Regions from separate parts of the Pantoea sp. At-9b genome, predicted to be linked through region 4. Evidence: predicted binding sites of a transcription regulator. Region 4 holds the regulator's gene; each other region holds the start of a gene.
What was found. The regulator CRP, encoded in region 4, controls carbon source genes, mostly activating them, when cyclic AMP is high. The targets are predictions, from matches to a motif close to ATGTGANNNNNNTCACAT.
Positions count from the first base shown of each region.

Region 1: a site for CRP is predicted at 1,477-1,494, ahead of idnD (L-idonate 5-dehydrogenase). Genes of this name have one in related genera too.
Region 2: a site for CRP is predicted at 1,467-1,484, ahead of PAT9B_RS09115 (6-phosphofructokinase). Genes of this name have one in related genera too.
Region 3: a site for CRP is predicted at 1,672-1,689, ahead of deoC (deoxyribose-phosphate aldolase). Genes of this name have one in related genera too.

Region 1 is NC_014837.1:3,816,226-3,819,390, forward strand. It holds gene idnO (gluconate 5-dehydrogenase) at 1-375, opposite strand, end outside; gene idnD (L-idonate 5-dehydrogenase) at 385-1,416, opposite strand; gene PAT9B_RS17520 (NADPH-dependent 2,4-dienoyl-CoA reductase) at 1,670-3,165, shown strand, end outside.
Region 2 is NC_014837.1:1,990,803-1,993,967, forward strand. It holds gene dld (D-lactate dehydrogenase) at 1-1,182, opposite strand, end outside; gene PAT9B_RS09115 (6-phosphofructokinase) at 1,618-2,598, shown strand; gene PAT9B_RS09120 (PTS sugar transporter subunit IIB) at 2,609-2,923, shown strand; gene PAT9B_RS09125 (PTS sugar transporter subunit IIC) at 2,916-3,165, shown strand, end outside.
Region 3 is NC_014837.1:3,663,010-3,666,174, reverse strand. It holds gene PAT9B_RS16790 (patatin family protein) at 1-824, shown strand, start outside; gene PAT9B_RS16785 (metal-dependent hydrolase) at 821-1,597, shown strand; gene deoC (deoxyribose-phosphate aldolase) at 1,878-2,657, shown strand; gene deoA (thymidine phosphorylase) at 2,692-3,165, shown strand, end outside.
Region 4 is NC_014837.1:3,997,817-4,000,981, reverse strand. It holds gene PAT9B_RS18520 (YccS/YhfK family putative transporter) at 1-852, opposite strand, end outside; gene crp (cAMP-activated global transcriptional regulator CRP) at 911-1,543, opposite strand; gene PAT9B_RS18510 (OsmC family protein) at 1,846-2,250, shown strand; gene PAT9B_RS18505 (phosphoribulokinase) at 2,385-3,165, opposite strand, start outside.

The DNA of each region.
Region 1 (3,165 bases), 180 kb from region 4:
TGACACAAGGAACACCGCCGTCTGGTTGACCGCAATCACGTCATTCCAGTCCTGCTCCGGGAATTCGAGGAACGGACGGCGACGCTGGATACCGGCGTTGTTCACCAGCACATCGATAGCCCCCCACTCGGCTTCGATCTCGTCCACCGCCTGCTGGACCTGCGCTGATTGCGTCACGTCAAACGCTTTCGACTGCGCACGCAGCCCCAGATCACGCAGTTTCGCTGCCGCCTGCTCGGCCCCGGCCGGGGTGGTGGCGTTGACGATCACTTCAGCACCCGCTTCCGCCAGACCACGTGCCAACAGGAAACCGATACCTCGCGCCGAACCGGTGATCAGTACGCGTTTGCCTTCGAGGGAAAATAGCTGACTCATAGTCTCTCCTTAAAATGTTAACTGGACTTTTGCCGCACGGGTTTTGTCACCCGCAAACTGCAACGCCGCATCAATGTCCTGCCAGCCATATGCACCGCTGAACAACGGCAGTGGCTTGACCACGCCCTGCGCCAGCCACTCGACGGCGGTATTGAATTCGTGGGTAAAGCGGAAGGAACCGACCAGGTTAATCTCCTTAGCAATCAACTGCATAATGGGGAACGACGGGATCGCGCCGCCCATACCCACTTGCACCAATGTGCCTTTAGCGCAGGTCACATCGAGGCAACGTTGCAGTGAAGAAGGATGACCGGAGGCTTCGAATGACACGTCAAAGTAGCCTTTGTCAGCCAGGAATGGGGTGAAGTCACCGTTGGCAGCATGGATCACCTCTGTGGCTCCCATCTGCTGTGCCATTGCCAGCGAACGTTCGCTGATGTCGCTGCACACAATCGATGCCGCGCCACGCGCTTTGGCCGCTGCGGCAATCAGGCAACCAATCGGGCCAACGCCGGAGATAAATACCTGCTTACCCGTCAGGTCACCCGCCTGATGGGTGGCGTGAATGCACACGGCCAGCGGCTCGGCAAACACCATCACGCTCTCGTCCGCGTCCTGTGGGAAGGGAATGCACTGCGCGCTGTCTACCACTTTGTACTGGGTAAATCCGCCATCAACATGCGGTACGTACATGGCGCTGCCGAAGAAGCGCATCGACACGCACTGGTTCTCCTGCTCACGGCGGCAGTATTTACACTCCCCACAGGGCTTCGACGGGTTAACTGCCACCTTCTGTTCCGGCTTCAGGCGCGGATCATCACTTTCCACCACAAAACCAATCACTTCGTGACCGAGGATCATCGGCATCTTGACTTCATAGCTGCCGACTTTGCCTTCCTGATAGTAGTGCAGGTCGGAGCCGCAAATACCGCCGCGCGTGATGCGCACCAGCGTACCTTTGCCGTTCCACTCCACCTGCTGCTGCGCCACGCTGACTTGTTGTTTTCCGGTGATCACGCAGGATTGCGTTTCGATTTTCATAACTTCCCCATTCAGTGGTGTTGCAATGGGGGTCATAAAACCGGGTTACCGGGGTTAAAACTGTGATGGAGATCACTCAAAAACATGTTACGGAAAAGCTGTTACGCATAACGTGATACGGACAAGCTCATCAGTAACCGCGACGACCGCGCACGCTTTTTTGACGCCACTCACAGGATGAATGCATCCCTCTTCCTTCGCGCTAAATACCCGCTACAGTCAACTCATCCGACCACTTAATTTGTGAGTGATTATGAGTCAGTACCCTGCGCTGTTCACCCCGCTGGATTTAGGTTTTACCCAACTTAAAAACCGCTTTTTGATGGGTTCGATGCACACCGGCCTGGAAGAGCATGCTGATGGCGCACCCCGGCTCGCCGCCTTCTATGCAGAACGCGCGCGTGAAGGCGTGGCACTGATTGTTACCGGCGGCATCGCGCCCAACCCGCAAGGGGTGGTGGCCCAGGGCGGAGCCATTCTTCATCAGGAAAGCCAGTGTGGGTGGCATCGCACCATCACCGATGCGGTGCATGCCGAGGGTGGCAAAATCGCCCTGCAAATCCTGCATGCCGGGCGCTACAGCTATCAGCGCAATCTGGTGGCACCTTCCCCGTTGCAGGCACCGATCAATCCGTTTATGCCTCAGGCTCTGAGTGACGCAGATATTCAGCAAACCATCGCCGACTTCGCCCAATGCGCGCGGCTGGCACAGCAGGCCGGTTATGATGGCGTCGAAATCATGGGGTCAGAAGGTTATCTGATAAACCAGTTTCTGGTGGCGCACACCAACCAGCGCGATGATGCCTGGGGTGGCGATGTGGCACGCCGTCAACGTTTCGCGCTGGCGGTGACACGTGCCGTGCGAGCCGCGGTCGGTAACGATTTCATTATTATCTTCCGCATCTCGATGCTGGATTTGGTGCACAACGGCAGCACGTTGCAGGAAACGCTGGATCTGGCGGAGCAGCTGGAGCAATGCGGCGTCACGCTGTTTAACAGCGGCATCGGCTGGCATGAGGCGCGTATTCCCACCATCGCCACCTGTGTGCCACGGGCCGGGTTTGCCTGGGTGACCAAACACCTGCGCGAACGCGTTTCCGTGCCGGTCATCGCCACCAACCGCATCAACCATCCGGCGGTGGCGGCAGCACTGTTGCATGACGGCATTGCGGATATGGTGTCGATGGCGCGCCCATTTCTCGCTGATGCCGCCTTTGTCAGCAAGGCTCAGGCGGGAAATGCTGCCGCGATCAATACCTGCATCGCCTGCAATCAGGCCTGTCTCGACCAAATTTTTGTCGGCAAAGTCACCTCCTGCCTGGTCAATCCCCGTGCCTGTCATGAAACGCTGATGCCGGTAACCGCCGCCAGCCAACCCAAACGGCTGGCGGTGGTGGGTGCCGGACCGGCGGGGATGGCGTTTGCGTTGCAAGCGGCACAGCGCGGCCATCAGGTGACGCTGTACGAAGCCGACGCGCAAATTGGCGGGCAGTTCAACATCGCCCGTCAGATCCCCGGTAAAGAGGAGTTCAGCGAAACGCTGCGCTATTTTCGCCACCAACTTCAGGCCGCAGGCGTGGCGGTTCACACCCAATGCCGTGTGAGCGCCGACCAACTGGAGGACGCCGATGAAGTGATCGTCGCCACCGGCATCGCGCCGCGCCAGCTCACGTTGCCGGGTATCGATCATCCCTGCGTGCTCAATTATCTCGACGTGTTACGGGATAAGAAACCGGTTGGCAAACGGGT
Region 2 (3,165 bases), 2.0 Mb from region 4:
CGCCGACTCCACTTTGATCATCAGATGATGTTCGTACTCGCTGCGGTAATCCATGATGCGCGGAGCCACAAAGCGCGGGGTGATCTGATTAAAGAATTGCAGTACCCGATCAACAAAATTGCGCGGCAGAAACTTCAGGTGGCTGACACGCACATCCCATTTGGCTTTGCCTGCCATCAGGCGCGGAATCGCCTGTGGCCCGAGTTTGCGGATCGCCAGATACATATGTTTAGCGTAACGCACCGTGAGATCGAAAGCGTTGCGGTGGATATATTCCGCCTGTACCGGCAACTCACTCATCCGGGTCAGCAGATAGCGCCGCAGTTCCACCAGCACCGTTTCATCGTTGGTGCCAATATAGAAGGTGTCGCTACCGGCACTGGCTTCAAACGTGGGGAGGCGTACCGCAAACACCACCACTTTACCTGCGCTACCCGAACTGTCATGCAGGTAGCGCAGATCACCATTAAAGCGCGCGGGGCTGTCGGCGCTGACATCGCGCAGGCGATCGGCGTAGTCATCCGCCCAGATTTTTCCCTGCCAGTCTGGCTGGTCACCGGTTTGATACTGCTGACGGGTGAGGTTTTCCAGCATCGCTTCCGGCGTGTCGCCCAGCGCAATGCCAAGATGGTTGACCATCTCCAGACGGCCATCGTCATGGATGCGGGCAAATAACGATTTTTCGGTAAACGCCGGGCCACGGCGAATCAGTGAACCGCCGGAGTTATTGCAGATGCCACCCACCACCGAGGCACCGATGCATGAGGAGCCAATCACCGAATGCGGTTCGCGCCCCAGCGGTTGCAGCGTCTGTTCCAGTTCGGTCAGGGTGGTGCCGGGGAAGGCAATCACCTGGCGTGCTTCGTCGATCACCTGCACACCCTGTAACTGGCGGGTACTGACAATCACCACCTCACGATCGTAATCGTTGCCGTCCGGGGTCGATCCCCCGGTGACACCGGTGTTCGACGCCTGCATCAGAATAATGGCGTCGTGCGCCACGCATACCTGAAGGGTTTGCCACAGTTGCAATAAGCTCTGCGGCAGCACCACGGCCAACGCCTCACCGCGCCCAACGCGGAATCCTTTGGTGTACCAGGCTTTATCATCAGAATGGGTTAACAGCTGTTTTTCACCTACCACGTCACTCAGTTGACGCAACATTTCCTGCGGGGATGTCATGTTTTCTCTTCTGTGTCATGTGTCTGCCGGGTTATTGGACAAGCGGACAAGGCACCCTGTCAATCATTCATCGGCACTAAGGTTAAAATAACGCACTGAAGCATTATCCCTTTATCGTGCGCGGGAAACGCGTAATGGGCCGATAAAAATGCGCGGGGTATCACAAAATAGAGGGAAATAAACCAGACGGATAAATTGTTAAATCGTGGTGAACTTCCAGGTGCGTAAGTTAAATATAACCACATGAAAAATATAATAATTCCAGAAGTATGGAATGTTTTGTCATGTGATTAACATCACAAAAATGGCTTGTATACCGGCTATGTCAATCATCTGTCGCAATAAAATCGTGGCAAAAATGTGATCTCCATTGCAAATAAGAATCCTCTTCATCGGAAGAATGGCTGTCAGAGGCGCAGCGTAAGGATCAGGATAATGAGAATTGGCATGGTGATCAGCGGTGGTGATGTTACCGGCATAAATAACTTTATCTTTCAAATTTCCCGCTTAACGCAGGCGGATATGGTGTTATTTAATGGTGGCATTCCCGGTTTGCTGGAAAATAAACACCAGGAAGTATCCCAGCGTGATTTGGTGGATTATGCCATTGCGGCGATCCCGATAATGCAGTCAGGAAGACCAACGCGAAAATTAATTCGCCCGGAATATGAAGCCATAGCCAAACAACTTAAGTCGCTGCGCATTGATGTGTTAATTATGGCGGGTGGCGATGGATCGTTGCAATTCCTCCATATTCTGAGTGAATTTGGCGTCAATTGTTTCGGCGTGGGTATGACCATCGATAACGACGTATTTGGCAGCGATTATACCATTGGTTTTTCCACCGCCTGTGAGCAAGTGCTGAAGGAAGTGGCGAAATTACGTAATACCGGCCGTGGCTTGCCAGGTCGTGTCTTTATGGTGGAGCTGTTGGGGGGGTATTGCGGCGAATTAACCCTGCAATCGGCGATTAAATCCAACGCAGATTTTGCCTTGATCCCCGAGTGCCAGATTGCCACACAGGAATTGGCGCAGCGCATCACCGCACGGCTGGAGCAGCAGAACAGCGTGGTGATCCTGTGTTCGGAAGCCTACACCCGTGAGTATTCGCCGGGATTTCAGGGGGCGATCGATACCTTAATTAAACAACTGGAACCGCTGATCGGGGTACGTGTCCGTAAAACCATCATCGGCTATGGCCTGCGTAATGGTGAACCGACCTGTGAAGAAATTTATCAGGGCACCATTATGGCCAGCGAAGTGGCGCGTTGTATTCAGTCGGGAATGCGCAATAAAGCCGTCATTATTAATGGCAGCAATAAACCGATACCCATTGATTTAATAAGCATGAAAAAACGCCTGGTTGACACCGAAGGGCATCATTACAAACTCGCTAAACAACTGCATATTCTGTGAGGAGATAGCCATGCTGAAAATATTATGTGTGTGCGGATGTGGTCTGGGGTCCAGTTTCGCCATCGAAATGAGCGCCAAAGCGGTATTAAAAAAGTTAGAAATTGACGCAGATATCGACCACACCACCATTTCTGAAGCCAATGCATTTAAATCCGACATGATTTTAACGCAAAAGGCATTTGCCGATGTTTTAAATGCCGATGCCAGCCCGGAGCAAATGAAACGCGTGATTATTCTCAACAAGCTGACCGATAAAGCGGAAATTGAGCAAAAGATCGTGGCGTTTATGAAAGAACACAACATGAAGGTTGCCAGCCATGAATAGTGTTATTAACTTCCTGGTAAAAGATTTACTGGGGCAGGCATCGATTCTGATCGCCTTTATTGCCCTGGTGGGTCTGCTGCTACAAAAAAAATCCGCAGGTAAGGTGGTGGAAGGCACCTTTAAAACCCTGCTCGGTTTCTTAATTATGATGGCAGGTATCAACATCATTGTGGGTACGCTGACCTTCCTGAATACCATCTTTACCCACGGCTTTGGCATGCAAGGTTACATCACCGATGTTG
Region 3 (3,165 bases), 330 kb from region 4:
ATGCGCGGCGGGTGATCACCCGTTACACCACCAGCAAACTGTTCTTTGATCCGGTGCGGTTTGTACGCGGCGGCAACCTGATCGATCTGGACTGGCTGGTGGATATCACCCGTCAGGAACTGCCGCTGGCGATGAGCACCGCAGAGGGGCTGTTTGCCAAAGGCAGTGAGTTTTATATGTGTGCCTGCCGCAGTGATGATTACAGCGCGCATTACTTCAGCCCGACCCGCAATACCTGGCTTGATATCATCAGGGCCTCCAGCGCCATTCCCGGTTTCTATCGCAGCGGTGTGCAGATGGATGGCATCAGCTATCTTGACGGTGGCATCAGCGATGCCATCCCGGTGCGTGAAGCGGCCCGCCGTGGTGCGGATACCATTGTGGTGATCCGCACTGTCCCGTCGCAGATGTCCTACACGCCAAAGTGGATCAAGCGGATGGAACGCTGGCTCAGCGACAGCGCCTTACAGCCGATGATCAACATCCTGCATCAGCACGAAGAGAGCTATCGCGATATTCAGCAATTTATCGAACAGCCGCCGGATGATCTGCGCATCATTGAGATCTTTCCACCTAAACCGCTGGCCAGTAACGCGCTGGGGAGTCGAATCGCCGCGCTGAATCAGGATTATCATCTGGGGCGGCGCTGCGGACGCTATTTTCTCGCCACGCTCGGCCAGTGGCTGAGTGATGCCGAGCCGTTTGTACGGCATACTGTCGTCACGCCACCCGCTGCGGTGGCGAATGCGCCGGATAACCGCGAGGTTAACACCCCAGACGTGGCCGGTAATGATGCTGATTATGATGCAGGCTCGCTGGCATGAGATTTATCGATACCCACTGTCATTTTGACTTCCCGCCCTTTGTCGACGCGGCAGAAGCGAGCATTGCGCAGGCAGCGCAGGCAGGGGTAGAACGGATTATTGTGCCGAGCGTGGATGCCAGCCGCTTTGCGCGGGTCAGCCAGTTGGCACAGCAACATGCTGCGCTATATGCCGCGCTGGGACTACATCCGATTCAGATCGCGGTGCATCAGGATACGCACCTCGATCAACTGGCGGAATGCCTGGACACCCCGGATGCCAAACGTGTGGCGCTGGGGGAGATCGGCCTCGATCTGTATATGGACGATCCCCAGTTCGACAAACAAACCCGGCTGCTGGATGGGCAGCTGAAACTGGCAAAACGCTACGATCTGCCGGTGATCCTGCATTCACGCCGTACCCACGATCAGCTGGCGTTGCATTTGCGCCGTCACGATCTGCCGCGCCGGGGCGTGGTGCACGGCTTTGCCGGCAGCCTGCAACAGGCACAGCGCTTTATCCAACTTGGCTATGCGATTGGCGTCGGCGGCACCATTACCTATGAACGCGCCAGTAAAACCCGCAACACCATCGCAGCGCTGCCGCTGGATTCCTTGTTACTGGAGACAGATGCGCCTGATATGCCGCTGAACGGTTATCAGGGCGAGCCCAACCGTCCGGAGCGGGCGCGTCTGGTCTTTGAGGTGTTGTGCCAGCTGCGCCACGAATCCCCGGATGTCATCGCTGATGCGCTATGGCAAAACAGCCTGCGCGTCTTCCATCTCCCGCACTGAGCCGGGTTGCTCCCTGCGCGCTGCTCTGAATTGACTACATTTACAGGGCGGTAGCGACACAATTCCTGCAATTCATGTGATAATAATCACATCCCGTGCACCTGCGTATGCGGGCGGCATGCCGGGCTTTTTGTGATTTTTATCACTAATTAAATGTATTATCTGCGCAGTTTTCTTTTTTCATGTGATGGATGATCGAATATTTCGTCACTTACGTTGTTAGAATTCTCACACTCTCTGGCGGGCCGATTCCGTCAGGCTGACTTTTTTGGAGAGCACCATGACTGATTTCACCGCAGCCGCGCAGCGCGCACTGCAACTGATGGATTTGACCACGCTGAACGATGACGATACCGATGAGAAAGTCATTGCGCTGTGCCGCCAGGCCAAGTCACCCGCCGGTAACACGGCGGCCATCTGTATCTACCCGCGCTTTATCCCGGTAGCACGCAAAGCGCTGCGCGAGCAGGGCACCCCGGACATTCGTATCGCCACCGTGACCAACTTCCCGCATGGCAACGATGATCTCGACATCGCGCTGGCGGAAACCCGCGCGGCGATCGCTTACGGTGCGGATGAAGTAGACGTGGTGTTCCCGTATCGCGCGCTGCTGGCGGGCAATCGTCAGATCGGTTTTGATCTGGTGAAAGCCTGTAAAGATGCCTGTGCGGCAGCGAATGTGCTGCTGAAGGTGATCATTGAAAGCGGTGAACTGAAAGATGCGGCGTTGATCCGCGCCGCGTCCGAAATCGCCATTGATGCCGGTGCCGACTTTATCAAAACCTCCACCGGTAAGGTGCCGGTCAATGCCACGCCGGAAACCGCCGCCATCATGCTGAGTGTCATCCGTGATAAAGGCGTGCAGCAGCAGGTGGGCTTTAAACCGGCGGGTGGTGTGCGCAGTGCAGCAGACGCCGCCCATTACCTGCAACTGGCTGATGATATCCTCGGCGCGGGTTGGGCCGATGCGCGCCACTTCCGCTTTGGTGCTTCCAGCCTGTTGGCGAGCCTGCTCAATACGCTGGGCCATGCCACCACCGCCAGCAAAGCGGGTTATTAATCGATACATTTTCTGCGTTCCAGGGGAGGCAACCTTGTTCCTGCCACAAGAAATTATTCGCAAAAAACGCGATGGTCGTGAATTGAGTGAAGCGGAGATCCGTTTCTTTATCAATGGCGTGCGTGATAACAGCGTATCTGAGGGACAAATCGCCGCGCTGGCGATGACCATCTGGTTCCACGATATGTCGCTGGCCGAACGCGTGGCGCTGACCATGGCGATGCGTGATTCCGGCACTGTGCTGAACTGGCAGGCGCTGAACCTCAACGGTCCGATTGTAGATAAACACTCGACCGGTGGCGTGGGCGATGTGACGTCGCTGATGCTTGGCCCAATGATTGCTGCCTGCGGAGGTTATGTGCCGATGATCTCCGGCCGTGGCTTGGGTCACACCGGCGGTACACTGGATAAGCTGGAAGCGATCCCTGGTTTTGACATCTTCCCGAGCGACGATCGCTTCCGTGAGATCATCAAAGAAAATGGCGTGGCGATCATCGGCCAGACCAAC
Region 4 (3,165 bases):
CAGAATGGCATCGGCCAGCAGACGCAGGCGGGCGGAGATGGTTTTGGCATTCCAGCGAATCACCGCCTCGGCATGGCTTTGCTCCACCAGCTTTTGCACTTCTTCCGGCTGATGCAGGCTAACGGAGATGTGTTCCTGCAAATCCAGCGCCACCTGAAAAGCGCGCGTCAGGCGTTTATGGCTGTTATCCCGGCTGGCCGACAGCATGTGCATTTGCTGATAGCAGGTGGTGATCAGATCCACCGCTTTCTGTTGGCGTGCCAGCAACGGAGGCAGCGCTTTCTCCGGGTCGGTCAACTGGGTCAGCAGGGTATATTTGGCATCGCAATAATCCGCCAGCTCACGGTACAACAGGCTCAGCGACTCGCGCATCGGCTGCTCTTTCCACAGCCAGAACCAGAACCAGTTAAACAGCCCGTACCACAAGGTGCCGCCAATGTAGAGCAGCGGTGGTACCCAGATAGGCATGCGGCCTACCAGGCTCAGGGTAAAGATGGAGGCGATCAGCGTGGCGGGCAGCAAGCGGCCATGCAACGGGCTGATCTCGCCGGTCACACCGACTAATAACGGCAGCACCAGCAGAATCAGCGGCAAGGGGACGTGATAATCCGTCAGCCATTGAATCAGGAAGCTGCCGGTCGCAAACAGGGAACCGCCAATAACCAGGCGTTTGAAGAAACGTTTATGCGGCGTATCAAGACCGGCGATGTTGCAGCAGGCCGGCACTAAGGAAAACAGCAAGCCTTTTTGCAGATCGCCAAACAGCCAGCCGAGAGCCACGGGCAGGCACAGCACCAGCGTTTGCCGCAGGGCGTAGTTAACCTCGGGATGATAGATGATTCGACGCCACATCAGCTCATCGCAGACAAAAACGGCGCGATGCTGCCATCACGCCGTGGGTGAGAAGAAATTAGCGGGTGCCGTAAACGACGATGGTTTTACCATGTGCGGAGATCAGGTTTTGATCTTCCAGCATTTTCAGAATACGGCCAACTGTCTCGCGTGAGCAGCCGACGATCTGACCAATTTCCTGACGGGTGATTTTGATCTGCATCCCGTCCGGGTGGGTCATGGCATCAGGCTGCTTGGCCAGATTGAGCAGCGTCTGCGCAATGCGGCCGGTCACATCAAGGAAGGCAAGGTTGCCTACTTTTTCTGATGTCACCTGCAGGCGACGCGCCATCTGCGCCGAAAGACGCATTAAAATATCCGGGTTTACCTGAATCAGCTGACGGAATTTTTTGTAGGAAATTTCAGCCACTTCGCAGGCAGTTTTCGCTCTAACCCAGGCACTGCGTTCCTGACCTTCTTCAAACAGGCCAAGCTCGCCGATGAAATCCCCCTGATTGAGGTAGGAGAGGATCATCTCTTTGCCTTCTTCATCTTTAATCAGCACCGCAACGGCACCTTTCACGATGTAGTAGAGCGTTTCCGCTTTCTCACCCTGATGAATCAGGGTGCTTTTGGATGGATATTTGTGAATATGGCAATGGGACAGGAACCATTCGAGTGTAGGGTCTGTTTGCGGTTTGCCGAGAACCATTCGCTATTATCCTCTGTTGTAATCGTGCCCAAAACACAGGGGGCAGTTTTCCCTGTCAGGCGGTGAAATCGTAGAGCGCTTCCTGTAAAGGAAAATTATTCGGGTGGACTCTTAAGCCAGGCTTCTGATTCTTCCCGCCTTCGTCTATTGCGACGAAAATATTTTCAGCACTGTTTGTAGCACAGCTTTTGCTAGCTGTCTTCTGTTGTCTCGCTTCAGCAAAAGGGCGATTAGTCTGGATTGCTGTTTCTCAGGTGAAAGCGTACTCTGGCGGCAAATCAGCCGATTCAGGAGAAAGAATAATGCAGGCACGGGTCAAATGGGTGGAAGGGCTTACCTTTCTCGGAGAATCCTCATCAGGTCATCAGATATTAATGGATGGCAATTCGGGCGACAAAGCACCGAGTCCGATGGAGATGGTGCTGATGGCTGCGGGCGGTTGCAGCGCGATTGATGTGGTGTCGATCCTGCAAAAAGGGCGCAATGACGTGGCGGATTGTGAGGTAAAACTGACCTCGGAACGTCGTGAAGAAGCACCACGCATTTTCACACATATCAACCTGCATTTTATTGTCAGCGGCAAAGCGCTGGGCGACAAAGCGGTGGCGCGGGCGGTTGATCTGTCGGCGGAGAAGTATTGCTCGGTGGCGATTATGCTGGGCAAAGGGGTAGAAATTACCCACAGCTATGAGGTGGTTGAACTTTAGCACGAACGTAGCGGCGCGATTTATCGCGCGGATTTTTTCGTGCAGCATGCACGGTCAGGCGATTTATCGCGCCGATTTTTCCCGCAGCGATTCCGGGATCGCGTGATAAATCGCGCCGCTACGAAAAATTTGGCTTACTTGATGCGTTTGCCTTCAATCAGGCGTTGCACCAGCGGCGTCATAATCAGCTCCATCGCCAGCCCCATTTTGCCGCCGGGCACCACCAGGGTGTTCATATGCGAGATAAAGGAATCCTGAATCATCGCCAGCAGGTAAGGGAAGGCAATGCCTTCCAGTCCACGGAAATGGATCACCACAAAGCTTTCATCCAGGGACGGAATTTCACGCGCGGCAAACGGGTTCGACGTGTCGACGGTCGGCACGCGCTGGAAGTTGATGTGGGTACGCGAGAACTGTGGGGTGATGAAGTTGATGTAATCCTCCATCGAACGTACCACCGAATCCATCACCGCTTCGCGTGAATGGCCGCGTTCACTGGTATCGCGCACCAGCTTTTGAATCCACTCAAGGTTAACGATCGGTACCACACCCACCAGTAAATCGACATGCTCAGCCACGTTGTGCTGCTGCGTCACCACGCCGCCATGCAAACCTTCATAGAACAACACATCGGTGTTTTCCGGCAGCGGCTGCCACGGCGTGAAAGTACCGGGCACCTGGTTCCACGGCACGGCTTCGTCATAGGTATGCAGATATTTGCGCGACTGGCCGAGGCCGGTTTTACCGTACTGCTCAAACGTCTGCTCCAGCAGACCAAAATCGTTCGCTTCTGGCCCGAAATAGCTGATATGACGGCCCAGATCGCGCGCTTTGCGGATCGCCATGTCCATTTCCGGGCGCGTATAGCGATGGAAACTGTCACCTTCCAATTCAGCGGCATGCAGATTCAGCTGC